2 regions of the Aeribacillus pallidus genome follow, and region 2 is predicted to be linked to the other one. Evidence: riboswitches for the same ligand, from Rfam matches in the RefSeq annotation. Region 2 holds a riboswitch; the other holds the start of a gene.
What was found. A riboswitch is a leader RNA that binds a small molecule or an ion and turns the genes downstream of it on or off. The one in region 2 is predicted to bind cyclic di-GMP.

Region 1: it holds a riboswitch for cyclic di-GMP, as region 2 does, so the genes downstream of both, ABES52_RS11740 (DUF5667 domain-containing protein) here and folE (GTP cyclohydrolase I FolE) in region 2, are expected to answer to the same signal.

What each region holds. Positions count from the first base shown of each region.
Region 1 covers NZ_JBCNBW010000052.1:36,299-51,535, forward strand. The annotation lists gene ABES52_RS11700 (tripartite tricarboxylate transporter substrate binding protein) at 34-1,041, shown strand; gene ABES52_RS11705 (tripartite tricarboxylate transporter TctB family protein) at 1,122-1,583, shown strand; gene ABES52_RS11710 (tripartite tricarboxylate transporter permease) at 1,596-3,116, shown strand; gene ABES52_RS11715 (acyclic terpene utilization AtuA family protein) at 3,117-4,487, shown strand; gene ABES52_RS11720 (DUF4387 domain-containing protein) at 4,484-4,801, shown strand; gene ABES52_RS11725 (response regulator) at 4,788-5,483, opposite strand; gene ABES52_RS11730 (ATP-binding protein) at 5,476-7,077, opposite strand; gene ABES52_RS11735 (hypothetical protein) at 7,260-7,622, shown strand; gene ABES52_RS11740 (DUF5667 domain-containing protein) at 7,906-9,396, opposite strand; cyclic di-GMP riboswitch class I at 9,470-9,554, opposite strand; gene ABES52_RS11745 (nuclease-related domain-containing protein) at 10,084-11,055, opposite strand; gene ABES52_RS11750 (endonuclease I family protein) at 11,144-12,091, opposite strand; gene ABES52_RS11755 (ABC transporter substrate-binding protein) at 12,268-13,200, opposite strand; gene ABES52_RS11760 (ABC transporter permease) at 13,229-13,969, opposite strand; gene ABES52_RS11765 (ABC transporter ATP-binding protein) at 13,938-14,951, opposite strand; gene ABES52_RS11770 (ABC transporter permease) at 14,975-15,237, opposite strand, start outside.
Region 2 covers NZ_JBCNBW010000003.1:6,967-22,203, forward strand. The annotation lists gene ABES52_RS00400 (efflux RND transporter permease subunit) at 1-37, opposite strand, end outside; gene ABES52_RS00405 (gamma carbonic anhydrase) at 661-1,191, opposite strand; gene ABES52_RS00410 (alpha/beta hydrolase) at 1,342-2,139, shown strand; gene ABES52_RS00415 (tetraprenyl-beta-curcumene synthase) at 2,161-3,261, shown strand; gene ABES52_RS00420 (hypothetical protein) at 3,532-4,134, opposite strand; gene mnmM (tRNA 5-(aminomethyl)-2-thiouridylate-methyltransferase MnmM) at 4,244-4,816, opposite strand; gene mnmL (tRNA modification radical SAM protein MnmL/YtqA) at 4,813-5,781, opposite strand; gene ABES52_RS00435 (YtzC family protein) at 5,954-6,223, shown strand; gene ABES52_RS00440 (glycogen biosynthesis protein GlgD) at 6,237-6,410, shown strand; gene ABES52_RS00445 (hypothetical protein) at 6,945-7,436, opposite strand; gene ABES52_RS00450 (MDR family MFS transporter) at 7,621-8,820, shown strand; cyclic di-GMP riboswitch class I at 9,331-9,421, shown strand; gene folE (GTP cyclohydrolase I FolE) at 9,546-10,115, shown strand; gene ABES52_RS00460 (6-carboxytetrahydropterin synthase) at 10,130-10,948, shown strand; gene ABES52_RS00465 (SDR family oxidoreductase) at 10,953-11,654, shown strand; gene ABES52_RS00470 (ATP-binding protein) at 11,667-12,614, shown strand; gene ABES52_RS00475 (alpha/beta hydrolase) at 12,693-13,760, shown strand; gene ABES52_RS00480 (methyl-accepting chemotaxis protein) at 13,799-15,237, shown strand, end outside.

The sequences.
Region 1 (15,237 bases), on a different contig from region 2:
AAAGCGATTCCAATAAACAAAGGGGGTTTTTTCATGAAACGGTTGGCATGTTTAATGGCTGCTTTCATGGTTATGATGCTAGCAGCTTGTAGTGGAAATAGTGAGACCGCATCAAATAACGGGAACAATGGGGATTTTAAACCTCAAAAACCAATTGAAGTGATTGCTCCTGCGGGTCCTGGCGGTGGTTGGGACACGACAGCACGCACGGTAGCTAAAGTTCTGCAAGAGGAAAAAATCATTGATCAACGGATGGCGGTTGTGAATAAACCAGGCGGTGGAGGTGCTGTCGGTTGGGCATATGTCCATGGTAAAAAAGGAGACAATCATACCCTATTTGTAACGTCACCACCTATTTTATTCGTTCCACTCAATGGTCAATCGGACTTAGGTCATAACGATTTTACTCCAATTGCGGGAGTCATTGCCGATTATGCAGCCTTTATCGTAAGTGCAGATTCACCATTTGATAACATGAATGATTTAGTCGAAGCGTTAAAGAAAGATCCGAAATCCGTATCCATCGTTGGAGATTCGGCTCCAGGAAGTATGGATCATTTGCAATTTGTAAAAGCCGTGAAAGCAGCAGGAGTTGACGTTAAACAATTAAAATATGTGTCTGCCCAAGATGGAAACGGAATGAGCATGCTGCTTGGCGGAAAGGTCGATGTATACTCTACCGGTTTAGCCGAAGCGACCGAACAAGCTCGAGCAGGAAAAGTGAAAGTTTTAGCGATTACAGCACCGGAACGTCTCGAAGGTGAAACGGTATCCGAATTCCCAACCCTCAAAGAACAAGGCATTGACGATGAATTTATCGTATGGCGCGGCTTTATGGGGCCACCTAATATGGACCCAGCAGCGGTAAAATATTACGAAACTGCGATTAAACAGATGATGGAAACAGATACGTGGAAAGAGCAGCGTGACAACTTCGGTTGGACAGACAACTTTATGTCTAGTGAAGAGTTTAAAGAACATCTGGATAAAGAATACGCCATTATGAAAGAGCTCATGGAAGAAATCGGTTTAGCTAAATAACCGTATACAACATTTATACAAAGGAGGATGGTTCATCTATCCTCCATTCTCCTATTTTTAAAAGAAAGAAGGTGTTGATCGTGTTCCTTCATTCAACGAACCGGAAGATATCAGTGATTTTACTTCTGTTCGCGGTATTCTATTTGTATTTGAGTTACCAATTACCAGAATTCCCTTATGCGATTGTGGATTCGGACGTCCTTCCGAAAGGATTAGGCTTTTTATTAATTGTGTTATCCATTGCATTATTTATTGAAAATAAACCAGAAACCGAAGCAGAAAAAGAAAAGAGAAATTTAAAGAAAGAAGAACTCACTATTCTTTTGACCATATTAGGGATGATTTTACTTTATATTTGGCTATTAGAATGGGTAGGGTTTGTGTTAACGACCATCGCCTTTTTGCTCGTGACTACAAGACTTTTAGGTTATCAAAACTGGAAAGTGAATAGTCTCTTAGCGGTTTTGTTTACATTCACCGTCTACTTTTCTTTTAATTACTTACTCAGCATTTATTTACCGCAAGGCATCTTGCCATTCTAAAGGAGGAAGCCTATGGACTACTTAGATAGCATTCTCTATGGTTTTAAAGTCGCATTAACCTTTCAAAATATTTTATTTGCTTTTATTGGTGTTTTTGTCGGTACCATCATTGGTATGCTGCCTGGTCTTGGCCCAATCAGTGCGATTGCCATCATGATTCCGCTTAGCTATGGAATGGAACCAGCTTCGGCGTTAATTTTAATGGCTGGTGTGTATTACGGTGCGGTGTTTGGTGGATCGACTTCTTCTATTCTATTAAATGCTCCAGGTATTTCGGGGACAGTCGCTACCGCTTTTGACGGATACCCGTTAGCGAAGCAAGGAAAAGCGGGAAAAGCATTGGCGATTGCTGCGATTGCCTCCTTTTGCGGTGGTACGATCAGCGTCGTTGCCTTAATGCTTGTCGCCCCAGTGATGGCCGATTTCGCGATTACGTTTGGACCAACGGAATATTTTGCTCTCATGCTTCTTGGACTAACGGCCATTGCTAGTTTGTCGGAAGGTTCAACCATCAAAGCGCTGATTTCAGCAACTCTCGGATTAATCGTGGCTACAATCGGAATGGATCAGCAAACAGGAACGCAGCGCTTTACGTTTGGAACTCCGAATTTACTTGAAGGCATCGATTTTCTCATCATTGCCCTCGGTTTGTTTGCGTTAGCGGAAGTTTGTTCGTTAATTCTGACGCGAAAGCAACACAACTTTGGAAAAGATTCCAATGTGGGTGAGTTAAAAATTTCGAAAAAAGAAGCAAAAGAAATTTCTGGTCCGATCGCACGGCACTCGGTTCTCGGCTTTATACTTGGCGTCCTCCCTGGTGCGGGTGCAACCATTGCTTCTTTTATGTCTTATCTAACTGAAAAACGATTAGCTAAAGATTCCTCTACTTTTGGAAAAGGAAATTTAAAAGGACTTGCAGCACCTGAAGCATCCAATAATGCCGCCACGAGCGGTGCTTTTGTTCCATTATTAACTCTCGGTATTCCAGGGTCAGGAACGACAGCCGTTTTACTAGGTGCCTTATTAGTTGTCGGCGTTCAACCAGGGCCGTTAATGTTACAAGACCACCCGGATGTGTTCTGGGGAGTCATTGCCAGTATGTATATCGGAAATATCTTTTTATTAATTTTAAATTTACCGCTCATTCCTTATATCTCTCGTATTTTATACATTCCAAAACCGATGCTTATTTCGCTCATCATTGTGTTCTGTTTAATCGGTGTGTACGCCGTAAGTTTTAACACGTTTGACTTATACTTGCTAGTCGCTTTTGGCGTGTTAGGGTATTTGATGAGAATTTTCTCGTTTCCAGCACCACCGTTTATTTTGGCGTTCATTTTAGGCGGCATGATGGAACAAGCGTTTCGTCAAGCCCTTACCATCTCCAACGGACGTTACACGATCTTTTTTGAAAGTAAAATTACAATTATCTTGTTAATTCTTGCTTTCCTATCACTAGTCATCCCGTTGATTCGTCAACGGTTAAGCAAACGAACAGAAATTCATAACCAAGGCCGAGAGAAGGAGATGTAAATGAAAGAAATTCGAATTCTCTCCCCTCAAGGAATGCTTGGATACGGCTATCCGATCGAATCTTTAGAATACGGACTAGCACAACATCCCCATGCGATTAGTGTGGATGCGGGCTCAACAGATGGTGGCCCGCACCGGTTGGGGATGGGGGTAGGAGGTGTAAGTCGTTATGCTACGAAAAAAGACTTAACGCCTCTTGTGATAGCAGCAAAAAAGCACAACATCCCCCTTCTCATCGGATCAGCTGGTGGTTCAGGCGCCAACCTTCGCGTTCAATGGACGGTGGATATATTAAAAGAAATTGCTGAAGAAGAAAATATAGAGCTAACGATTGCAGCCATTTACGCAGATGTGTCCAAGGATTGGTTAATGACCAAATGGGAACAAGGAAAAGTCACGTCGGTCGGTTCCGCTCCTCTTTTAACCGAACAGGCGATTCAGGATACAACCGCCCTAGTAGGACAAATGGGCGTAGAACCGTATTTAGAGGCCTTAAAAGAAGGAGTCGACATCATCGTAGGTGGCCGAACGTATGACCCGGTGATGACGGCTGCTCTTCCCCTTTTCCATAGAATGGACCCTGGTCTCAGCTGGCATATGGGAAAAATTTTAGAGTGCGGAGCAATCGCTGCCACACCAGGGACGGCTAAAGACGGCATGATTGGTATGATCCGCGATGACCACTTTTTAGTTCGTCCGTTACATCCGAGCCGAAAATGTACCATCCAATCCGTAGCTGCACATACGTTGTATGAAAAATCTCATCCCTACCTTCTACCAGGTCCAGGGGGTATCCTTGATTTATCACAGTGCAAATTTTCGCAAGAAGATGAGCAAACCGTTCGTGTCACAGGTAGTCAATTTATTCCTTCGTCCCAATACGAGATTAAATTAGAGGGGGTTCGACCTTCAGGTTATCGAACAGTACTCGTTGCAGGCGTTCGCGATCCTTTCTTCATCCATCAACTGGAAACCATTATTGAAAAAGTGAAAAAGGATGTCGCCGACTATTTTCCTGAAATTGAGTCCAGCGAAGCGAAACTTTATTTTAAATATTATGGACTCAATGGGGTGATGGGCCCTTGGGAGACTACATCATCCGAGCCACTGGAGGTCGGAATCGTGATCGAAGTCGTGGCACCAACGCAAGAATTAGCAGATAGTATTTGTGCCTACGCCCGGTCCGTGTTGATGCATATCGATTATGAAGGAAGAGTATCTACCGCCGGAAATTTAGCACTTCCGTTTGCACCTCCAGAATTTTCAGCAGGGCAAGTGTTTGAGTTCTCGATTTATCATACAGTTGCTGTCGATGACCCTCTCGAACTTTTTACGATTAAACGTATCACCTTGGGAAGGAGAAAGTCATGAGTAAACAACCTTTAAAAGACCTCGCTCAAGTTGTTCGTAGTAAAAATGCCGGACCGTTTGAAATAACATTTGATATGATTTTTCCAGACCAGCCCACCTACGAACGAGTAAAAACGTCAAATGTAATTACGAAAGAAACGATTGCCAACCTCTATCAAATCCATCTAGAGGACATTGTCGAACTTGTCTATTTTGACCAAGCCTATGCGATTAAATTTACGATTAAACGAACCATTTCCTCAGGAGCGCCTGGAGAACGAGATACCTATGGTGCGCAGCAGCACGCTCCACTTCTCGAACTTATGATCCCTTAAATTGTAAGGAAATATATCTTCGTTCAGGTCTGCCGACACTACCATACGTGAGGTCGGCACGTACCGCTCCTGTCGAGACGAGATATTCTAAATAACGGCGAGCGGTGGTTCGACTCACACCCACGTATTGACCTAATTCTTCCGCAGTAACTCCATCGGAAAACCGTAATAGATGCTGTTGTACTTTTTTTAACGTTAATGGATCAATCCCTTTAGGAACGACCGATTCGCTCACTTCTTCTTCCTTCATACGATGCAATAAGCGATCGACTTGATGTTGGTTGACTTCTTTCATTGTTTGGAGATTGTTTCGATATTCACGGTATTTTTCTAATGTTTGCTGGAGTCGTTTAAAAATAATCGGTTTAATTAAAAAGTCAAACACTCCGCCGCGAATCGCTGCTTCTACTCGATCCACTTCCTTCGCTGCCGTAATTAAAATCACATCAACGTCTCGGTAATGTTGTCGAATATACCATAAAAAATCGATTCCGTCCCCATCGGGAAAATACACATCAAGTAACAAGAGGTCTGGCTCAAGAATATCGATGACCTCTTTCGCTTCATCAATCGACGACGCCACTCCGCATACTTCAAATCCTTCTACTTTTTCCGTAAAGCGACGATTAATTTCTGATATTTTCATATCATCTTCCACAATGAGTACTTGGATGTTACTCATGCTCTTTCCCCCTTTTCGGAATGACGACGGTAAAAACAGCCCCTCCTTGAGGACTGTTCTCAACCGTAATGTACCCATTTAAATATTGAGCGGCTTGGTTGGCTAAATATAGCCCCATACCTCTTCCTTCTCCTTTTTTCGTGCTCACACCTTTTTGAAAAATTTGATCGAAGAACTCTTCCGGTATGCCGTTCCCGGAATCCTCGACTTCAAAAATCAAATCGTCCCCGATATCCGTCATAAATAAATGAACCGTTTTTTCTTTTTTATTTGCGGCTAACACGGCGTCAAAGGCGTTATCAAGTAAGTTTCCAATGATGGTCACAAGCTTCTCGCGATGGATATGGGGTGGGATGTCTTTCATACTGCTCTCTTCATCTATCTGCAAGTCGATTTTTAACTCGTGGGCCCGGTTATATTTTCCTAGAATAATAGCGGCAATCATCGTATCTGGAACCGCTCGCATTAACTGTTGAATGATTGTTTGATATTCTACAGTTTCTTTATGTATAAAATCGAGCGCTTCTTGATAAGAACCAAGTTGTATGAGTCCTGAGATGGTGTTTAGTTTATTCGAATATTCATGCGTTTGAGCGCGTAATGCTTCAGCGTATCGGTGAACTTGGGTTAATTCTTTCGTCAGTTGGTCAATTTCTGTTTTTTTCCGAAAACTAGATACGACTCCTATGATGTCATCGCCATTAAAAATGGGTACCCGATTGACAATGAGTTCGTTGTTTCCAATCTTGAGTTCTTCGTCAAAATGACTTTCTTTCGTTTGGAGCACTTCTACCATACGTGAGTTTGGTATTACTTCATGAATCGATTGACCAATCCAATTTTTCTTCCGGTCCATCCCGAGAATGTCATAAGCTTGTTGGTTAACCATCGTAATGTTGCCGTTGTTATTAATGGCAATAATCCCTTCACGGACAGATTCTAAAATGGCGTGTTTTTCAACAAATAGACTTGCAATCTCATGAGGTTCCAGTCCAAAAATCGCCTTTTTTAACCCTTTGGAAATGTAAAAAGAACCGATTGTTCCAATCGCGAGCACGAAAACAACAAGAAACATCACTTTGAATTGATAGTGCTTTTCGATCGTTTCAATGTCTTCTAAAAGAAAGCCAACCGATACAATCCCAATAACTTCTCCATTTTCGTCAAAAATCGGCGCTTTCCCTCGTAAAGATGGACCAAGAGAACCGACCGCTTTGGATACGTACGACTCGCCTTTTATTAGCGCACGATCGTTATCCCCACCAACCATCTTTTTCCCAATCCGCTCAGGAATCGGATGGGAATAGCGAATACTATCTTTATTTCCGACAACGACAAATTCGGCTCCGGTTTTGATGCGTACGTCTTCAGCAATCGGTTGAATCACAGAAGATGGATTCTCTAAACTAAATGCCTCGCGAATCGCTGGCATCTCAGCAACCGTTGTCGCAACATGTAACGCCCTTTTCCCTGTTTGTTCTTCCAACGTTTCAGAGATCATATGGGTAAAATAAGATCCTAAGATCCCTAACACTATTAACAAGAGCAAACAAATAAACAACGCCATTTTCGTATGAAGCTTAATTGCTTTCATGATGATCTCCTTCAGATAAATTCTGTTATTTATTATAATTGGAATTGTTATATTTTAAAATATTCGTAAAATTATGTTTGGATTGACCTTTGAAGCTACCAAACCTTTATTGTATTTTTATTTAAATGTCGATATTATTTTTTAGATACGAAATAAATAAGGAACACAGAGAAGGTGATGCATTGTTTAAGCGAAAAGCCTTAGCTGCTTTATATACATCTATTTTTCTAACAATAGGTCTTTCCGTTTTTAGCCTCATTTATTTTAAAGAAGATTATACAGATGGATTATCAGAAGTACTTCTATCTACACCTTTTGTTTTCTTTTACGCTTTGATTGGTAATTTTGTATACGGATTACCCATCTCACTCTTTTCCGAATACATAACAAAAAGTATGGAAGGAATAAAACAATTATTTTTTTCATTCTCCATTCACGTTTTCTTCGGTCTCATTACAGTATTTTTCTTAGATTGGTTATATGTATACGCTATAATCAGTTCCATCCTTTTTTTCCTGGTTGATGGAAGACTTAAAAATTACTAGTACAAATTATTAGAGTAACTCACTTATTGTTCATTTCTTGTTTTACGAGTGCATTAGTTCAACATAAGTAAAAAGGCATTGTTAAAAAACAATGCCTTTTTTGTTGCGAAAGAAGTAACATTTACCTAACGAACCGGGAACCGTTATCCTAATTAGATTTTTGTACTCTAACCCGAACCCGTTAAATGAATATCCAAGCGTTTTTTATCTTATATTTTTTATTTTTTCTCTAAATATATTTAAGTGATTCGGTAGTTCTTTTTTTCTCTTGATCTCTTATATATTAATCTTGGTCATCATCGTCCTCTTTTTTGTCTTTCCCTCTGTTCTCATTCTTTCGTTCTTCATGTTTTTCCTTATGATCTTTTTTGTCGGATTCTTTTTGTTTATGGTGGTCTACGTTTTCTTTCTGTTCTGTATGTTTATCGACATTTTTTGGTTCTGCTTTGTCATTTTCTTCTTTATGTGCTTCATTTTTCTCTAATCTTTTATTCTGTTCTTTCGCTTCTTCACGGTCTTTGTTTCTGTGCTCACGGCGTTTTTCTTCTTCACGTTGTTTATCTTCTTTATGTTGTTTATCTTTGTGTTTCGCCTCACGTTGTTTTTCTACCGCTTTTTGACTTGATTCTGCGTTCATGTTTACAGCTACTTGACGAACAGATTCTTTGTCTTCGTTTTCATTAACTTTTTCTTGATTTTGTTCGTTCTCTTTATTGCCTTTATGTTTGCCATTTGCCTTTTCGAGGACTTTTCCTACAACTTTATCTGATTCTTTTTCGAATTCCTTCCGCAGTTCTTCTTGCTCTTCAACTAACTCTTCGTTCATTTCAGCTAGTTTTTTGTCATATTCTTCTTGAGTCATCTCGCCAGATGCTAGTTTCTCTGACAGTTCTTCACGTTGTTGATCGGCTTTCCATTCTTTTTCTTGGAGCTTAGCCAATTTTTTATTGATTTTCTTCTCTAACTTCTTTTGAGCCTTTTCAATATTCTTTTGAAGAGCTTCTTTTGCTCGAGGATTTTCAACTTTTTCAAGAGCTGCCGTTAAAGCTAAGATGTTCGCAGCGAATTTTTCTTCAAGTGCTTGGCGAATGGAATCGTCGGAAGTAGGTGGTTGCTCCTCGGCCTCTTCTTCATTGGTAGTGTCGGTTTCATTTTCAGATGAAGCGTCCGTCTCCTCTTCAGAATCAGACTCAGCCTCTTCATATTTCGCTAGGGCTTGTTCTTGTTGCTCAATCGCTTTTTCTAGCACTTCTTTCGCTAATTCTTCTTCACCGTTCGCAATCAGGGCCTCGGCTTCTTGAATCCGCTCTTGGGCAAAAGAAACGAGTAATTCTGCTTCTTTCACCTCATCAAATGTTAACGCTAGTTGCACATTTTCAAGAAGGATTTTTACAAAATAGAAAAAGTCACCCGGTAAAAGGGAAGGAGTTTCGGTTCCCTCTTCTTGTTCAGTAATTGGCTCGGCTTCTGGGGCAGGTTCTTCATTAGTCATTTCACCAGTTTCTTCAGCTGCTGGCTCTTCGTTACTTCCTTCATCCTCTGGTGCTTGTTCCTCTTCGGTTGCTTCTTCTGAGGAAGACTCCGCTTCTTCCGGTGTTGATTCTACCACCGTTTCATCTGTTGTCGGTTGTTCTAATATTTGCTCTTCCTGTGTGGTTTGCGGTTCTGTCGGTTGCTCATCGCTTTCGGCTAGAGCTTGACCCGTTCCTAAATAAAAGGTAAAAGCTGTCGCAAGGACACTTGTCGTAAGGACATTCCGTACATGTTTAAACATAACAATTCCTCCAATACAAATTTTTTTGATCGGAAGAATTTTGAATCTACTCATTTCGAGTAGTTCTCCATTCTTCAGCAGTCCAGCCACCATAGTGTTACCACCGTAGGTCTGTGACTTTGCGTCTCTACCTTTCGATAGATTTGCCTTTTTCAAATGAAGAACGTGTACTCGATGAAGGCGTTCTTCATTTCGCATTATTAAATATACTTTAATTAATGAAAGAAATGATATAGATAATTTTTAGTATTTTCAAGAAATATCTGATTTTTGTTGTGTAGTTCTTTTTTCATCAAATAGAACCTTTATTTTCCACGATAAACAAAAAAAGGGGACGCCTACGTGTTCTCCTTTCGGTTCGTCATGAGCCATATACAGATCTCGAAACAATCGACGCCAACATTTGAGATTGATGCCGAACGTCCCAGCAGTAGATTAATGCCATTCGGCGGCGAGCGCTACTATAAGTCAATTTTTCTTTCTGTTTGACGTAATTACTTTCAGTTCAGCAAAATTTACTTTACGTTTGACGTAATTACTTTCCATTCCGCCAATTTATTTTACGTTTGACATAATTACTTTCAGTTCAGCAAAATTTACTTTACGTTTGATGCAATTCTTTCAGTTCCGAATATTTTTCTTTCTGTTAGACATAATTTTCTTTCCGTTCGCAATGACTCACCTTCCTTATTCAATGAGAGGCAAAACATATTTTCGATCACGGAATGTGCCTGTATATTCGAGATTCATTGCTGCCAATAGTTTCGCTGCTGACGGTACAGAAGTTAAATGCAAAAACCGCCTACACTCCCGATTGGTGATAGTAGTACCAAAAAGAAGGGCATAGTCGAGTAATGCAGCAATATGGGCATCAGGATGAATCGTATGACACTTGGGACATGTCCATCGATTGCGGTGCGGATGTTTCAAAATGGGCAGCGTAAAGCAGTTCGGGCAGTGGACACCTGTTAGGATGTCATCCTTTGATAGGTGAAAGGCCGATAAAACATCACTATTGAGCGGGGTATGTTGTTTGAGAAAAAGACGGGAGATTTTGTTCATTTCTTTTCTAGTTATTTTCTCTTCCCGGTACATTTTTTCAAAGGCTTCGATTTTGTGAGGTAAATGGGCGGCACGGATGACCATTGGGGGAATCCTTTTATGGGGAGGAGCAGTTTTGAGAATCGTAGACGGATCACTAATCACAATGAGAAACTCGATAGGAAGCATCGGTAACTGGTAAGAGGTAAGCCATGAAATTAACTTCTTCTGTTGCCGTTCCGTTTGTAAAATCGGATCCGGAAACGCTTCTTCTTCTGAATCGATGACTCGGAGCAGTTGAATATAAGGATCAAAGTAAAGGGTCCCTTTTATATTTTTCACTTCGAGAATCAGCAGGTAGGATGCGGATAGTAAAATTGTATCAAATTGAACAAAGGAATCGCCAATCGGTAGCCGTAGATCATGAAAAATGAAGTATCGATCCTTTGAAACCTCTTTTAAAAAGTAGTCGATTGACTTCTCTCCTTCATATCCTGCACGTCTTTTCGCTAGCTCTTTTTCAATCAGTTCCCGTTTCGGATGAGCTGCCGGAAGCCTTCGTAGCAAAGCTTCATATTTTTGGAGAATAAGAGGAATTTTACGTTCTTTTTTTATCAAAAGCATCACTCCCATCAAAATAGAAATATCTGTAAAAATTATCAACTATCTTTTCACCTTAGTCAACGCCTGTCGAATTTTTACCCACTCAGAAACAAATTTGATGTACTAAATCTGCAAAATCAATAAACGGGTTACGGTTTCCTTGAATGTGATAAATGGCTTGGTTGCGGTGTTTTTCATAAATGGTGATAGGGAATGCTTCATGCCATTGGATGAGTAAACGAAGATCGATTTGTTCTAAGAAGCTTTTTTTGATGGCCTTTGGGTAGCGTAAAAGAAAGTACAGCATCGCTCGAGCAGCGGCGCCTTTTCCGTGTTCAGGTTCGAAGCGTCCATCTATGACGATCCCACAATGATTGCGGATTTTTTCTGTTGGTAATTCGGGTTGATAAAAAGAAAAGTCAGCATAGGGGTAATTGGACCTTCTTGAATTGCAAGCAGGTTGACAGACAAATAAATGATGCAAATCACCTTTCATTGGTTCACGTGCATGAAACCAAGATTGGGGAACAATATGTTCTGTATTATACTTTAGTTCCCTATCAATAATTTTCATTTTTTTCAATAAGGTAGAGCCCTTCTTTTTCACTTGTTTTAAAAGGGATTGGAATTGGACATACCTTTTTTGATTCGTTAAAAAGTCTTCCTGAATGAGCTTTTGCGGATCCTCTTTTTCCCCAGAATAAATACTTTTCACCGATCCATCCGGTTGCAAATCGACCCACGTATATAAATAGCGGTCTTTACTGATGGAATAAGGTAATTGGTTTTTATGCGTTGTTTTGACTAGTTCATGAAAAAGGTGAAACAATTCCGTCGCAGATTTATTTGGATGGCTAACATCTTTATAATAGGTTTGAATGTCTTTTATATCACTTTCTTCATTATAATAATGGGTAGGATCTTGCCGAACTTTCTCTTGATTTTTTAATAAAAGAAGCGAAGTGCGAAGACGATCGTTCACTTGCCTTTCTTGTTGTTCGGAGAAAAATTTCACCACTAATTGTTGCAGTTGTCTCTCCTCATTTTCCATCAATGGAATGCCCCCTTAATTAAACAAACGTTTATTTAGATCTTGGATTAAACAAACGTTTATTTAGACCTTGTCTTAAATAATTATTTCGCCATTTAGGATTTATTTCCTTTTTATCATCGAGGATAAAAATCCCCCTGCTAATCAGCAGGGGGATTACATTAACACCAGAATCCTTATTTTGATTTAATAAATCCGTTTTGTAATAACCAGTTCTTTGCTACCTCTTCAACACTTTTCTTTTCGAAATCTACTTGATAGTTCAAATTTGTGATCGTTTCATCGTCTAATTTATCTACAATTGGTTTTAATTCTTTTTCAAGATTTGGATGTTGTTGTAATACATCTGCACGAGTTGTGACCATACCGTTATAAGCAGGAAAGAAGGTTTTATCATCTTTTAAGGCTTTTAAGTTATACGCTTTAATTCTTCCATCTGTTGAATAGGCAACTGCTACATCCACTTCACCATTGCTTAATGCTTGAATAGGTAAGCCTGTCTCCATTTTTTTCACATTCTTAGATCCAAATTTAAAACCATATTCTTTTTCAATTCCTTTTAAGCCATCAGGACGGCTCGCAAATTCAGCGTTTGTAGCAAATGTTAATTTTCCAGGATTTTGATTTACGTAAGCAGCTAAATCACTAATCGTTTCGATACCAAGTTCTTTTGCTTTTTCTTCTTTTAATAAAAGAGCGAATGTATTATTAAAAGCAGCAGGACTTAACCAAATAATGTCGTTCTTTTCTTTATCGATTTTTGCAAGTTTTTCGTATGCTTGTTTTGGATCTGAAATCGTGTCTTGCTTTAAATAAGTCACTAACGCTGTTCCGGTATAGTCCCAATAAAGATCAATTTGATCATTTTCTAGAGCCTTACGAGATAGTTGACCTCCCATTTGGCCAGCTTCTTCAATTTGATATCCTTTATCTTTTAAATATAGAGCTGTAATTTTTGATAAAATGTAAGATTCTGTATGATATTTTGTCCCTACAACAATGGTATCGTCTTTCTTGTCATCTCCTGACGCTGTTTCACTATTTTTGCATCCGGTTAAAACAAACAAAGCTAGTAAAAAAATAAAGACGAAATAAAGTAATTTTTTCATGACGAGTACCCTCCTAAAAAAATAAATTTTAATTGATTGCAGATTGTCTTAAGCGAACTCCTTTTGACGTAATGAACCTTTCTATAAGACGTAAACTAGAATCTGCAATGATTGCCATTAAAGTAACAGGAACGGCTCCTGAGAGAAGATATGTACTATCGAGCATTTCAATACCTGTAAAAATATAATCTCCTAATCCTCCACCACCGATTAAATACGCTAAGGCAGCATTTCCAATATTCAGTACAACTGCTGTCCTAATGCCACCCATCATAGTTGGTAGGGCATTTGGAATCTCAATTCGAAATAGAATTTGTGTTGGTGTTAGTCCCATACCTTTAGCTGAATCCAACAACTGGTTATCAATGGATTTAATGCCTTCTACGGTATTTCGTAAAATCGGTAAGAGGGAATACATAAATAATGCAATAACAGCAGAATACAGACCGATTCCTAAAACTAACATAATAAGTGCTAAAACAGCTATACTTGGTACAGCTTGCCCGATATTAGCAAGATTGAGAAAAGCCCATTCAAACTTTTTGAATCTTTCTCTTGTTATAAAAATGCCAACAGGAATTGAAGTGAAGATGGCAAGTGCCGATGAGAGTGTAACAAGTTTCAGATGTTCAGAAAAAAGAACTATGAATTCATCTGGATAATCAAAAATAAGCTGAAAGTTCCCACTTTGATAGGCCCAAATAAGAAAAATAAGTGAACACAATAAGCAAATAAACTTAAAAAGATTTGACAAGATTTTTTTCTTCATAGTTCACTTCCTTTCTAATCGGTTTATGAGTAAGGCTGTGTAAAAAATGTTTAATATCTTGGCTATGAACAATCCCAACAGGTTGTTGTCCATTTATAATGATCGCTTGTTCATTTGAATTAAAAAGTAATTTTGATAACGCTTCACGCAGGTTTGTGTCAATCGAGATGGTTTCAGAAATTAAATGGTTTTCTACTTGTCGAACATAGCCTTCTTTCATTAAATCGGCAATTGTATAAAGGCTAAGTTGTTTGAATGTACGATCTTTCCCAATGAAATTTGCCACGAACTCATTTTTAGGAGAGAGCAACAGACGACTTGGAGTATCATATTGTATTAATTGCCCATTATTTAAAATAGCAATATAATCACCCAGCTTTATTGCTTCATCAATATCATGACTGACAAACAAAATGGTTTTCTTTACTTGTTTTTGAATTTTTAAAAACTCATCTTGCAAGTGAGTACGTATGACAGGATCTAGTGCACTAAACGGTTCATCCATTAACATGACTGGTGGATCAGCTGCCATTGCTCGAGCAATACCAATTCGCTGCTGTTGCCCACCTGATAATTGGTGAGGATATCTTTTGCGATATTCATCGGGATCAAGTCCAATCAATTCCATTAATTCACTAAATCGTTTCTGTTTTTGTTTGCTGTTCCATCTTAATAAAGTAGGTACAATCATCACGTTTTGTTCAATCGTCATATTTGGGAATAAGCCGTGATGTTGAATCACATAACCGATTTTCCGGCGAAGTTCAATTTCATTAAAATGATGAATTTCTTTTCCGTTAATAAAAATCTCTCCTTTTGACAGAGAAACAAGCCGATTCACCATTCTGAGTAAAGTGGTTTTCCCACACCCTGATGGTCCTAGTAACACAACAATTTTTCCTCTAGGTACAGATAGGTTAATGTCTTTTAGAACTGTGACATGTTTGTTATATATTTTGGAAACATGTTTAAATTCGATCATTGTATGTACCTCCGATAACTGTTCTATTTATCTCGTAAATTCATAGGGGTAAATCGTTTTTGTAACCATCCAAGTAGGCTGTCGGCAATTAGTGATATGATACAAATCAATAAACTACCGGCAAGAATCATATCTGGATGAGTTCTGGATATTCCTTGATTAATAAGAACTCCTAATCCACCTGCTCCAACAAAGGCAGCAATTGCCCCGATTCCAATATTTAATACAACCGCTGTGCGAATACCTGCTAACATGATAGGAAGAGCGTTTGGAATTTCCACTTTTA
Region 2 (15,237 bases):
TACGATTTTTCAATGAAAACTTTGTGAAAAATGACATACTTTTTTCCTCCAACCTTATTATTTTTATGTGGAAGATTAATCCAAAAGTCACACCTTCAACTCTAACTATATATAAACGTCATGTTGTTTATGTTGGTTTTTTGAAAATTTTCCTAAAGATGATTGGAGGATAAATATCTAAAAACCGAAAGATATGAATAGATGCTACACATCTAAAAGGTGAAGGATTTGGAAGATAATAAAAAAGACATTATTAAAATTGATTACAAAAGTTGACACTAGTAGTAGGTTTATTTAAGGTGTTGTTTAATCATCCTTTTTATGGTCATGAATCTGATTCATCCCAGTATTAAGAACATTACATAGAAGGAAATTTTCTTTAACTTATAGAGTAGAAGTTTCTTTGAATTTTAGTTTATTTGGATTGTCCGAGGAACAAATGATTTCTTCGTAAAAGTGATAATACACAATAGTGCATGACAAAGTTTAAAACTAGGTATTGGAAAGGAGAAGAATTCTATATAAACACGGTTGCTCCTAAAAAAGCGCCGATTTAGTACTAATGGGATAGGATATGGTACAACTACCGCACTTGTCTAAAGGAGGGAACTAAAGTCCCCCTTTTTGATGACGTTATTTCTCAGAAAATGGATACAATAATTAAGAGGATGATTCGGTAGGATTCATTAATGATTTATAATATTGCCCTTTTTCGACATATTCCCGGGAAATTCTCTCCATTTCTTTCATATCTTCTTCCGTTAACTCCCGAATCACTTTCGCTGGGCGACCGAAAGCGAGGGTGTTTGGCGGAATTTTTTTCCCTTGTGGTACAAGGCTTCCCGCACCGATAAACGCACCTTCTCCAATTTCTGCACCGTCTAAAATGATGGAGCCCATGCCAATGAGTGCTTTTTTACGAATGATACAGCTATGTAGAATGACTTGGTGACCAACGGTGACCTCATCTTCAATGATGAGTGGATTGTTAGGACTTTGGTGTAATACACTATTATCTTGAATATTGACTTTGTTGCCGATGATGGTTGGGGCAACATCTCCTCGAATGACCGTATTGTACCAAATACTACTATAATCACCGATTTGTACATCGCCCGTTATCGTCACGTAATCAGCGATAAATGCAGTATCGGCAATTTGTGGAAACTTTCCTTTGTACGGGTAGATCATTTTATTCGCCTCACTTTTCATGATTTGATCTTACTTTTTATTTTATTGTAATGGAAAAGGAACGAGTGACGGAAGTCATGGCTCGTTTTATTTGGTTACATATACTATAATTTTACACAAATTAAAATTTTTTTACGGAGGGACCACGATATGTGGAGATGGGAAGCGGAACAAGCAAAAGGAGTTATTGTGATTGTTCATGGTGCATTTGAACACCATGGGCGGTACGGTTGGTTAACGGAAATGTTTCGGTTAAACGGTTTTCATGTCGTGATGGGGGATTTACCTGGCCAAGGAGTAACAAGTCGTTCAAGACGAGGACATATTGATAAGTTTGACGAATATATTATTGAAGTGAAAGATTGGATTCAGGAAGCGTACAAATTTGAATTGCCTGTTTTTTTACTCGGGCATAGTATGGGTGGTTTAGTTTCCATTCGTTTGTTACAAGAAGAACATATGAATTTGGCTGGAGTCGTATTATCATCACCTTGTTTAGGACTTGTCCATACTCCGTCAAAACTTCTTAATATCCTCTCTCACGGCTTCAATATCGTGTTTCCGAAGTTACGAATAAATGCAGGAATAACGGTAGAAATGGCCACTCGTAATGAAGAAGTATGGGATGTTGATAAAAACGATTCTTTGTATGTAACGAAAGTGTCGGTTCGTTGGTACCGAGAACTAGTTAAAGGTATTGAGCTTGCTTTCACAAATCTGTCGAAATTCCCGGACGTTCCGCTTTTGGTCATGCAAAGCGGAGATGATAAAATTGTAAATAAATTAGCTGTTCAGCATTGGTTTAACGAAGTAGCGTTGACCGAAAAAACGTATAAAGAATGGCCGAGCTGTTATCACGAAATTTTTAATGAACCGGAACGAGAGCAAGTATTCAATTTTACGATGAACTTTTTACAAAATCGATTACAACAAGTACAAGCAAAATAGTCCGAGCTAGAGGTGAAAAAGATGTCAATTCCATCAGAACCATTTACGCTGATGCGGAAAGTGTATCGCCACATTCTGCCGGTCGTACATGAACAACTCGCTTATTGGAAGGAACGAGCCGCAGAGATTCCGAATGAAGAGTTACGAAAACAAGCATTGGCGAGTATTGAACATAAATCGTTCCATTGTGAAGGTGGTTCGATCTTAGCCTTACTTGCGTTAGAACATCGAAAACTCGCGATCCAATTTATTGTGGCGTATCAAACGATTAGTGATTACTTAGATAATTTATGCGACCGAAGCACGTCTCTAGACCCCGACGATTTCGCGGCCCTTCATGAATCGATGCAACATGCGTTAACGTTAGAAGATGTTAATGTGAATTATTATCGGTTTAGAGAGGACCAAGATGACGGAGGATATTTAAAAGAACTCGTGCAAACATGCCAATCGGTGCTAAAACGATTACCTGCCTATGAAACGATTGAACCGTATATTAAAGAACTATGTCAATATTATTGTGATTTGCAAATACATAAACACGTTCGCCATGAAGAACGCGAGTCACGGCTTCAAAATTGGTTTGCTACCTATCAATCGCAATTGCCTCCGATGGCATGGTATGAGTTTTCCGCATGTTCAGGCTCGACGTTGGGCGTTTTTTGTTTAGTCTCTTATGCATTTCGTTCTGATTTTCAAAAAGAGCATGCGCAAATGATTCGCGATGGCTATTTCCCATACATTCAAGGTCTCCATATATTGCTTGATTATTTCATCGACCAAGAAGAAGACCGAAAAGGTGGAGATTTAAACTTTTGTTTTTACTACGACAATGAAGAACAATTATTTGAACGATTAACCCACTTTTTACAGCAAGCAGATTATCATACACGTCATCTTCCACATCAAAAATTTCACCAACTCATTAATCGAGGGTTGTTAGGAGTTTATTTGTCAGATGAAAAAGTCCGTAAACAACGCAACGTGTTACCGATTGCCAAAAAAGTGATGAAGTCAGGTGGCTTTTATAGCTATTTCTTTTACCTCAATGGTCGATTGTATCGAAGTGTGTTGAAACGATGGGGGAAATTGTCTGGAAAGATGGCGAGCGTTCATTCGTAAAGATCTAGAATTTTATTATCAAAATGACGTGCAACATGAGGTTGGCACGTCATTTTTGTCATACGAATAAGGAGGGATGAAAGAAAAAATCAGGGAAAACCCTAATTTTTCTCTAGTTTGCTTGAACGGATGAAAGGTGTCGTAGGTTACAATTCTTTTTGCTTTTTTATTTGATTAACCAATTTTTTAAACATACTCAACATTATTTTTCGGACACTTTTTTACTATTAGGGCTTTACCGGCTCTTGGTATTTTTAAACAATAATCATGTTAAACATGAAGAAGTTCGACACCGTTCATATCAATTGCGCGTTTTTCCTTTAACCCCCGAATTTGTACTTTTTCAATCTTTACGTGGTCACCTAATTTTGTTTGAACAGAGGAAGCTCGATTTCCAAACAAAAAGGATAAATCTTTTTCCAGTCCAGGCTTCAGTGTCATTAGTTCAATTCGATGAATCGCATCATTGTTTCCGTCATTTCCTAACGCATCTATATGGGTTTGCAATTCAATAGAAAATCCGTATGGGGTATATAAGAACGTTCTTCTCTCATCAATTTTCGTTTTCCACTGTATCATTTCGGATTTTTTACATATCTCATCATGCTCATCTTTTGAAACGAAAAAGCCGATGTGATCGAACGTTGGCCGTTTTCCATAGCCAAACGTGATATTGATGTTGCCTCTTTTCATTTCAATAATTCGGAATAATATGTTTTTTTCTCGAATATCATCCACTGTTAGTGGTGGATTAAAGTGTTTGAATTCGCCATTGTACTTCCCAATCCGTTGATGAACAGTAAAGCCAAGGCGTTTATAAAAATTCTCCATTTCTTCTACATAAGGTGTCCAATAATGAAAATGAAATAGCATATTCATACTCCTTAATATGTAAATTTTTTCTAATTTAATATATTATAAAACGACTTGATTGAATTTTCTATAAATTATCATCAAAAAAAGAGCATGAATCATCCATGCTCTATCTTTTTTCAATCGCTATAATAAACGGTGGATTATTAATTTGATTGATGAATTGATATTTTAAAACGTGTGCTATTTGTTGGTCGAGGGAGCGGACATAGGATAGCAAGAGGTCGCGTTCAACAGCTCCTTGTTCATGTCCGTGATAAATGACAAGGACGATAATTCCTTCAGGAGCCAAGATTTCTAACAATTGCTCGACCGCAGAAATCGTTGTGTCTGGTTTTGTTACAATGGATTTATCTCCGCCAGGGAGATAGCCTAGGTTGAATACCGCTCCGGTAATACGACCATAGAATTTTGATGGAATGTGCTGTTTCAATTGTTCGTGACCGGCATGGACTAATTCAACTTGTTGTTCTAGTCCACGTTCTTTTAAACGGGAAAAGGTGTTGTCGATCGCTGCTTTCTGAATATCGAACCCAAATACTTTCCCGTTTTCTCCTACAAGCTGGGCTAAAAAAGCAGTATCATGCCCATTACCACATGTTGCATCAATGGCGATATCTCCAGGGGAGACCGCTTTTTCTAACAAGATACGAGCAAATGGCAAAATACGATCTAGCTTCATACCTTCACCTCTGATGTTTCTTTACTGTAAAATTTCCCTTGCCAGCTGTTTCGCCGTTTCAGTTCAGCGTCAATGGCGTTAAGGACCGACCACTTATCCACACTCCACATCGGACCAATCATTAAATCAATCGGACCATCCCCAGTAATCCGATGAATGATCATTTCTGGCGGTAAAATTTCTAATTGGTCGCAAACAAGGTTTACATACTCATCGAAGGATAAAAATTGGAGCATTCCTTTTTCATATTGCTTCACCATCGGGGTACCTTTTAACAAGTGAAGCAAATGAATTTTAATACCTTGAACATCTAATTTGGCCACTTCGCGTGCGGTTTCCATCATCATGTCATAATCTTCTAGCGGTAAACCATTAATAATATGGGAGCAGACGCGAATGCCATATTTACGAAGTTTATTAACCCCTTCAACGTAACATTGATAATCATGCGCTCGATTAATAAGCAAAGCCGTTCGTTCATGAACGGTTTGTAAGCCAAGCTCAACCCAGAGATAGGTTCGCTCGTTTAATTCTGCTAAATATTCTACGACATCATCCGGCAAGCAATCAGGACGAGTCGCTATGGACAAACCGACCACGCCGTCTTGCTTTAAAACCGTTTCGTATTTTTCCCGAAGGACCTCAACAGGTGCATGCGTATTCGTAAATGCTTGAAAGTAGGCGATGTATTTTCCGTCTTTCCACTTTTTATGCATTTTTTCTTTTATTTTACGGAATTGAGTTTCTAAATCGTCAGCCCGGTCACCAGCGAAATCCCCTGAACCAGCAGCACTACAAAACGTACAACCTCCGTATGCTACGGTCCCATCTCGGTTCGGACAATCAAATCCCGCGTCAAGCGCGACTTTAAATACTTTATGTCCAAACACTTGGCGTAAATGGTAATTCCAAGTGTGGTAACGCTTGTTGTCACTTGCATATGGAAACGGGTTGGTTGGAGTCATTCAGACACCTCCTGTTGTTTGTTTACATAAAAGAAATTTTAACACGAATAAAATAGTTCAACCAATGGAATTCGTGGAAAAGGTCGAGAAGGATGTGATAGAGAGGGAAAAAATGTACAAACTAACAGAAGAAGCATCGAGCTTCAAATTTGAGGTAAAGGAGCGAGGGTGCATGGCGACACGCCAATCAATTGAAGAGTTTTTAGAGAGGTGCGAAGAGGTTTTAGAATCTGCAAAGGAGCAATATATCGAAGGTAGCAAGCAGGAGCATTACTATGATGAACAATTTCAGCAGGCACTGCAACAACTAGAGGAAGCTTATAACGACCTTATGCATTTATCACAAAGTGCGAACGCACAACAAAAAGAGCAGCTTCATCGGATGCGTTTGCAGCTACAGCAACTTCAAAATGACATGATTCTTCTCGATCATGATCGGTAAAGGAGGACTTGATTTGAAAAAACGTTCCAAGCAAAACAACCCTGAACAAAAAACAAGAAACGAATTTCGAAATTTAAATACTGAATTTGGTCAAGAATACAACCCTGTTCAACAATCGAAAAAACGGTATGATCAATCGTCTCAACCTATAAAATCAAAACAAAGAAATGAACAACCATACGAATAAGAATGAGACAATCGCCTCAATGAAGGGGCGGTTTTTTATTGAATTTGTATGTTATATACAGAAAAAAGAGGATGGAATTGTGTTAATTATTCACAAGCCTTGTCCAAAAGAAAAAACACCCGAAGACGGGCGAGTCATTAATTTTTATTTTACTTCCTAAAGGAAAACCCTATAAACAGCGACTGGAAGAAATGGAATGTATCAAAGATAGTATAAAAGCTGTCTGTAGTAGATTTACAAGAGTTTGTTGTCGCACTGAAAATACGGTTAAAAACAATAGAGAGGTTAATAGTAAGGAAGAGTGACCTCCCTTTTGATTTTTGTTATGAGAAATGATTTTTAAACCGTGCAAAGGTGATCCAACTTACTAGAACGATAATACCGCTTATCAAAGTGCTTCCGAGAAAAGGCTGCATTAAATGACCCAATGGGTAATACGTAAAATAAGCCTGTAATGAGATCCAACAACCGCCTCCATTCTGTTAAGCTTATTATCTTTTAATATTCAACTGGTGGAGGCACTTCGATTCTTATTTAAATAGAATTGTTCCAATATTTTGATTCAGCAGTGACAGAGTACTTCGTTAATTCCGTGTGGATAATGATCCATACAGGAATGACCACAGCAGTAATTAGGGCTAAAATGGCAAAGGTAATTTGACTTTTTATGGCGATACCTTCTACGCCTTCATATTCATAGGTTTCTCGGAAGGTCGTCATATAAGGATGTTGATTAGCTTCTTCATTTGATAAAAATCGATTTTCGATAAGGTCGTAAGCTAAATAAGAATGACGGGTTAACTTTTTTAAGAATTGATCTCGTTCAATGATATATTCCACCGACAAAAAGACGACATCATCGACTGTTTCCATGTGTAAGATATTCGCAGAATTTTTTTCGTAGTTTGACACGGTTTTTGACAAATGCGTAGAGACAATTTCATCATAATATTCTTCGGACTTGGTGATAAAAGGTATCAACAACACAAATACCATGACGGAGTAGCTGATTAATTTTTTAAACATCGTGCCCCTCCTAGTTTTGAGATTATTTATACTTATTTTATTTTCCATTTGTACAAAAAGAACTGTCATCTTCTACAGTGCGTACTTCTCTTTCCAAAAGTTTTTTATGAGCATCCTCATTTACGATGAATCGAGAACCTCGTATAATTATTTCGGTTATCAAAATATTGAAAGGATGTTCGTCATGCCGAAACGGCTTTGGTATTTAATTATTGGAATGGTCGTTAACGTTACGGGCGCTTCATTTTTATGGCCATTAAATACAATTTATTTGCATGATTATTTAGGAAAATCGCTATCTGTCGCTGGTATGGTGTTAATGCTTAATTCGGCAGCGAGCGTTATTGGAAATTTAGTTGGAGGACATCTGTTTGATCGCTTAGGTGGTTACCGTGCTATATTGATTGGCATTATGATTACATTATCGGCACTCATCGGGTTAACACTTTGGCACGGTTGGCCGCACTATCTGTTTTTTCTTTTATTCATAGGATTAGGTTCAGGTATTGTGTTTCCAGCGATGTATGCGATGGCTGGAACAACGTGGAAAGAAGGTGGCCGAAAAGCGTTTAACGCCATGTATGTTGCACAAAATATTGGCGTGGCTCTCGGCTCGGGGTTAGGTGGATTCATCGCTTCGATTTCGATTGACTATATTTTTATGGCAAACTTAAGTTTATATGTCGTGTTTTTGTTAGTAGCTGTTTTTTGTTATCGGGAAATAGGGAAAGCAGTGCAGCCTTCAACGAATGTCGTCAATGAAGCGAAGCCGATACGGAATCTTTCTCATATGTACGCGCTTCTCATTTTATGTGCCGGTTATTTACTATGTTGGGTCGGGTACGTTCAATGGCAAACGACGATCGCTACGTATACCCAACAGTTGCACATTTCGCTTCAAGAGTATAGCTTATTGTGGACCATTAACGGTGTGTTAATTGTCACACTGCAACCATTGTTATCGTATGTATTAAAAAAATTAAGCCCATCGTTAAAAATGCAAATTATTGTAGGGATTTTCATTTTTATCGGCTCGTTTGTCATCGTAGCTTATGCGAAAGAGTTTACGTTGTTTGCCTTAGCGATGGTCATCATTACGTTAGGAGAAATTTTAATTTGGCCAGCAGTACCTACCGTAGCAAACGGATTAGCTCCAGAAGGCCGAGAAGGATTTTATCAAGGTATTGTGAATAGTGCGGCAACAGGAGGGCGAATGCTCGGGCCATTGTATGGAGGATTGATGGTAGACTTATTCGGCATGGCGGTTCTTTTTATTACCTTAATTGCCTTATGTATTTTCTCTATTGTTTTTACGTTGGTGTACGATCGCCCGTTAAAACGAAGCCTACCTTCTCCTAGGAAAAAAAGTGTGATTTCTTCGTAAAGTTATAAGTATCCCTAATTAATGTGGGTTAAAGGATTGATTCATAATTAATACAAAGACAGTAACTTTTCATTGTAGGGGAGCTTATTAAATTAAAAAAATCCCGTCCTTCATATTTTTAGAAGGAAGGATTTTTTTATAGAAAAAAACTTTTTAACAATCATCCTGTAATTGTTCTACAAGAATTTTGTCGAAAATAGGTGGATATTTAGGTAGATAAATAAAGAACAAAGACTAGAAGGGATTAAGATTGGGTGTCTGTCACCTATAGAAAAATATGTTTCCAAGGTAATGAAGGATTTGAATTTTCTTGCTAAAAAAAACGAGGGAGTTATAAGAATAACCTAAAATATCTGTTCAAAAAAAGGGGCGCCTCCTCTATTACTACAAAAAATTTCTTGACAGAATCCCAAATCATATGGATAAATATAACTATGACTTTTTGCTTAGTCGAAAAATCATACGTTTAAAAAAGGTTCTATAGTTTATCGATATGAGAAAGTGAAACATCCACGATAAAGGCAAACTCATCGAAAGATGGGGACGCAAAGCTACGGGCCTAAGGAGAAATAACATACTCTATGGTCGCCGGGTTGCCGAAAAGGATTGGTATTTCAGACATGTTTTTTACTTGTGTATTAGAACCTTTCTTTCAACATGTCCACCAATCTTTTTTGGTGGACTTTTTTTATTTTATAAAAAATTAACATTTTGGAGGGATTATGATGACTGTTGAACTAAAAAAACAATTATTGGAAGAACATATTCGTGCGATTTTAGAATTGATTGGTGAAGATCCTAACCGGGAAGGGCTTCTAGACACACCTAAACGTGTAGCCAAAATGTATGAAGAAGTATTTTCAGGGGTTGGAATAAATCCCGAAACAGCTTTAACAACTACTTTTGAAGAAAATTATGATGGTCTCGTTATCGTTAAAGATATTAATTATTACACATTCTGTGAACATCATTTGATTCCATTCTTTGGGAAAGCCCATATCGGCTATATTCCAAATAGACGAGTAGTTGGTTTAAGTAAGTTTGCACGTTTAGTAGAACTTGTCTCAAAAAGACCACAAGTACAAGAAAGAATGACTCAACAAATTGCCGATGCTATCATGAATGTTCTTAAACCACAAGGCGTTATTGTTAGCGTGGAAGGTCAACACCTGTGTATGTGTGCAAGAGGAGTGAAAAAACCTGGTAGCTCCACAGTTACAACGGTAAAAAAAGGTATTTTTAACGAAAATGTTTCATTAGCAGAAGAATTTGAACGTGCTCTTTTAAGAGATTAAAAGGAGGGATTTCTATGTTGTACCTCTCTCGTAAAATGCGTTTTTCAGCTGCACATTTTTATCGTATCGATTCGTGGAGTGAGGAAAAAAACAAAAAAGTATTTGGCCCATGTAGTCACCCAAATGGGCATGGGCATGATTATACGTTAGAAGTCATGGTTAAAGGACAAGTAGACCATAAATCCGGAATCGTTGTAAATGTTACCGATATCGATAAGCTGGTTAAGTCTTTTGTCCAAAAGGAATTAGACGGGAAGTTTTTAAATATAGAAAATCCTTATTTTAAAGAAAAGATCCCTACAACTGAAAATATCGTAACGTATATTTGGGAATCGTTGGATGGGCGATTCGATAACTGTCAACTACATAAAATCCGTTTGCACGAAAATGATTTCTTGTATTCGGAGAAAGGGGAAAATTCGATGGTTCGATTAACTAGAAAATACCACTTTAGTACGGCACACCGTTTACATAGTGAACAACTAACGGATGAAGAAAATCTTGCTTTATTTGGAAAGTGCAACAATCCTTATGGCCATGGTCATAACTATTACTTAGAAGTAACAGTGAGCGGAAATCCTGACCCTATTACAGGAATGGTCGCAAATATTGCTGATATCGATCAAATTGTTGACCAAGAAGTGATACAAAAATTTGATCATAAACATTTAAATTTGGATACAGAGGAATTTAAATATTTAAACCCAACATCTGAAAATGTGGCGATTGTCATTTGGGATCTGTTATCCAAAAAACTCCCGAACCTCTACAAAATCGGATTATATGAGACAGAAAAGAATTACTTTGAATATTATGGGCCGGAAAAGGAGTAGAAGTATGGAAAAGCATTTGCCATTAGTAGGAAAAACGATAGCTATTACAGGTTCAAGTAAAGGAATTGGAAGAGCTACAGCATTATTACTTCAAAGCCTAGGAGCAAACCTAGTATTAGGAAGCCGTAGCAACAAATACCAAATGTCGGAAAATGTATTATCCTTACCTTTAGATGTAACGAATGAACAATCCGTAAAAAACTTTTATGAACGAGCGGTTCAACAGTTTGGCACGGTGGATGTATTAATTAATAGTGCAGGTGTTGGAACGTTTGAGTCAATTATTGATTCTTCTACAGATGACTTTGACCAAATGCTTTCCGTGAATTTGAAAGGAACTTATTTAACTTGTAAATATTTCGGAAAACATATGGCTGAGCAAGAGAAAGGGCAAATCATTAATGTTATCTCCATCGCTGGAACCATTGCGTTACCGGGATGTGGAGGTTATTCGGCGTCAAAATTTGGAGTATTGGGTTTAACGAAAGTGTTACAGGCAGAACTTCGTAAAAAAGGAGTTCAGGTAACAGCTATTCTACCCGGTGCAGTAAATAGCAGTTTTTGGGACCATATTGAGCCTAAACCGGACCTGTCCAATATGATCCCAACAGATACGGTAGCCAAACACTTACTTTATTTAATTACTCAACCACCAGGGGCATTTGTTGATGAAATTACCATCATGCCACCTCTAGGAATCTTATAGGGGGTTCTTTCGTTGAGGAGGCTATTCAATAAGATTTTCAAAGAAGAAACTAAACTTTTAGCCCCATCTCTTCCTTCCAACTTATCTTATTCAGATTTTAACTTTATGACAAAAAGAGGTTTTCTTGGGAAGAAACTAAGTCAATATCTCGGTTTACATAAAGAGGAAGGAGATTCATTATTTTATCTTTCGTTCTCAAAACGGTCGTTTACCAATCCAGAGAAAGAAAAAAGAAATGAATTGATTCTATATTTGAGTGAACGAATGTTAAAGTGGAGTGAACAAAAACTAGATGTACCTTACCAAATTAAACGTTTAGATGTTCGACCTGATATACAGAATGCCATGTTAAAGGCCTATGATATATACAAAAATGACCTATTTTCTATACCTCATCTAGCTGAAAAACAACGATTGACTGGTTCATTTAATGATGAGAAATGGGAAGTATATCGGGATGTGATATTCGCTGCAACACAAGAGAAGTTTTTGCTTATTACAAAAGAAGAGGTGAACAAACATAAGGAAGGGATTGTGTTATGTGAAGGAACGATAAAAGAGCGTTCCGATATACCAATATGCCGTAATCTAGCCAAAGAGAGGCTGGAAGCAGAAGGGTTTAGCCATTCAACAATCATGAGTTGGTTATTAGTATTATCTGAAGCCATTACGAATACCATCAAGCATGCAGAAGAAGGAAAAATGACAATCATTAAAGATGAAAAGAACCATGAAATACGATTTATCATCGAGGACAAAGGACCTGGATTTGACTTGAAAGATTTACCTAAAAAGACTCTTTTGGCTGGATATTCAACCAAAAAATCTTTAGGCCAAGGCTTTACCCTTATGATGAAAATGGCAAAACGCGTGTTATTGTTTACTTCTTCAAAAGGTTCCATCATTATTTTGCTTTTTGATATTCGTAAGGAACATAAGGACAAATTGAGCAATGGCTGAGAATCAAGCCTACCGTAAATTACATAAAGAGGTAGATTTTTAAACATCCTGAGATAAAACAAGAATGGGGATGAAATAATGAAAACACTAATACAAGATTCAATTTCCAAAACGATTAGTAGAACACTAAAAACAGCCAACCTTATCGATGTTTTTTGGGAAAGATGGCTGGCTCATGGGCTTGATAAAGAGGATTTAGAGAAAGTTCGCGATGATATCAAATCCCTTGAGGGCTGGTTTCAATCTTGGGAAAGGTTAGCTGAAGAGAAACATAATAGAGCAAAAAAATTTGAAATGCAGGGACAATATAAGGAAGCGGAATATATGTACCGACAAACAGCCCTATATTATAACCTCAATTATTGGATCGATCCAACGTATTCAGAGAAAAAACAATATTGGTATAACAAGTGTTTACAATTTTTCTTAAAAGCTGACTCTTTATCAGAAGTAAAAACAATATATAAAACCATTTCGATTGATGATTTTTCTGCTTCAGGAAGAATACGGATTCCTTCTGACGCAAAAGGGTGTATTGTGATTATTAACCCGATCGATTCATCAAAAGAAGAGTTATTCAAGTATGAAAAGGATTTCATTGAAGCGGGATTTGCAACGGTAAGTTTTGACGGACCTGGTCAAGGGGAGACGTTTACGTTAAACGGGGTAATTGGTACTGGAATTAGGTGGGAAAGATTTGTCATTCACTTAATTGACTATGTTCATGAATTTCTTCCAAATCTACCAATTTACCTATTTGGTACAAGTTTAGGTGGTACATGGGTTCTATTTGGTAGCAGTCATCCTAAAGTTAGGAAAGCAGTTACGGTTAGTCCAGCAGTTGAGTTGGAGAAAATGAATATGCCGACTTACTTTAGAGAAAGAATGAACTGTTCGTGTATTTTGGATGGAAACGTCAAAACAATTCCAAACTTTAATGCTATTAATTATCGCTGTCCAATATTGATGTTTCATGGAAATAAAGACATGATGGTACCTAATAAAGAAATGTATGCTTTATATCAAAAATTACCTGTAGAAAAACAATTAATTGAATATAAAGAGGAAGGACATTGCTGTAACAACAGACTAAGTGAAATTCGAAAAATATCAGTCAAATGGTTTCTAAATGAAATAATCTTTTAAGAGGGGTTAAATATATAATGATAGGTCAGAAGATAACGTTGCGTCGTCAATTTTTAATAAGAATATTATCAATATTATTGATTATCGCACTCATATCTGGTGTAGTTCAAATTTATTTTATGAATGACCAAATTAATAAACAAATTAATCAAGAAGCAGAACTGATTGCAAGAGGTATCATGAGAAATATTCAGGAAACTAATCTAGCTACTCAATCCATTGAATATCAAATTGATCTAAAATTAGTTTCTTATTCAAAATATATCGCTGAAAAACTTAAAGGTAAGGAAGCAGAAGAAATAACTCAACAACAGCTACTTACTATTCGTGATGAGTTAGGGCTTGCAGGAATAACAATTTTTAAAGAAACAGAATCTAAGGATGATATTGTAGGTGTCGTTTCTACAAAAAATCAAGAAATCGGATTTAGTTTTAAAAAAGCAGGTTTTTATGAAATAGGAAAAGTTCTTTTTAATAAATATAAACCTGATCTACCATCTGCTACTTTTACAGATAAGAATATTGTTGTTTTACCAATAGCACAAGCAGCATCACATTCTGATAAACCAAGTTTCTTTAAATTTGCTTACTATCATGTACCAGAGTCCTCATATATTATTAGTTCATATATAGAGGCTAACGAAGTTTATCAATACATTAAAAAAGTTGGACCGAACACAACCATTCAACAGATTTTACAACAAAACGGAGTTGTAGAAGAAATTGCTGTATTAAATCCTAAAGTCTTCGCTAATCCATCACTCGAAAAACAGTTATACCCTCCATTAAAAAAAATCGAAGCTGGAAGTTTTGATTTAGAAACTAGCAAAGATAGGGAGATTTTAACGAAATCTACTATTAAAAAAGAATCTTATGTTGAAGAGATAAATGGTAAAAAAGTATATAAAATGTTTCTTCCGCTCGATCAAAATCGGGTTATTTATTTGTCACTCGACTATGGAAAAATGAGTGCCCCGCTTTATCGTCATTCAATTATATTAATTGTTTCAGGCTTTCTTTCATTGTTCATACTTTTCCTATTAACTGCTCGTTTTTTTAATCGTATCTATGAAAATATACAAAAGATTAAAAGGCAGATTAAATTACTAGAAGAAGGTGATTTAACTGCCAAGAGTGAGGTAAATGACGGGAGTGAGTTAGAAAAATTATCTAAAAGTACCAACCGAATGGTAGATCAATTAAATAAACTTGTAAAGGATACACAAGACCAAGCAACTAAAACTCAACGACTATCCGTATTACTAGAAGCGGAAGCTTCCGAAACAGTGGAAAAAATGTATGAGTTATCAACGGAAGCTACGATGAAATCAAGGGAACAATTGTACGAAATCACAGAGCTTTTGGATGACATGGGAAATATTTTAAAACCATATAAGCAAAATGAAAATATAGGAAATATCATCGAAAAAATAGAATTGTTGAAACAAATTGTGAATGATCGTACAGCAGCAACCAC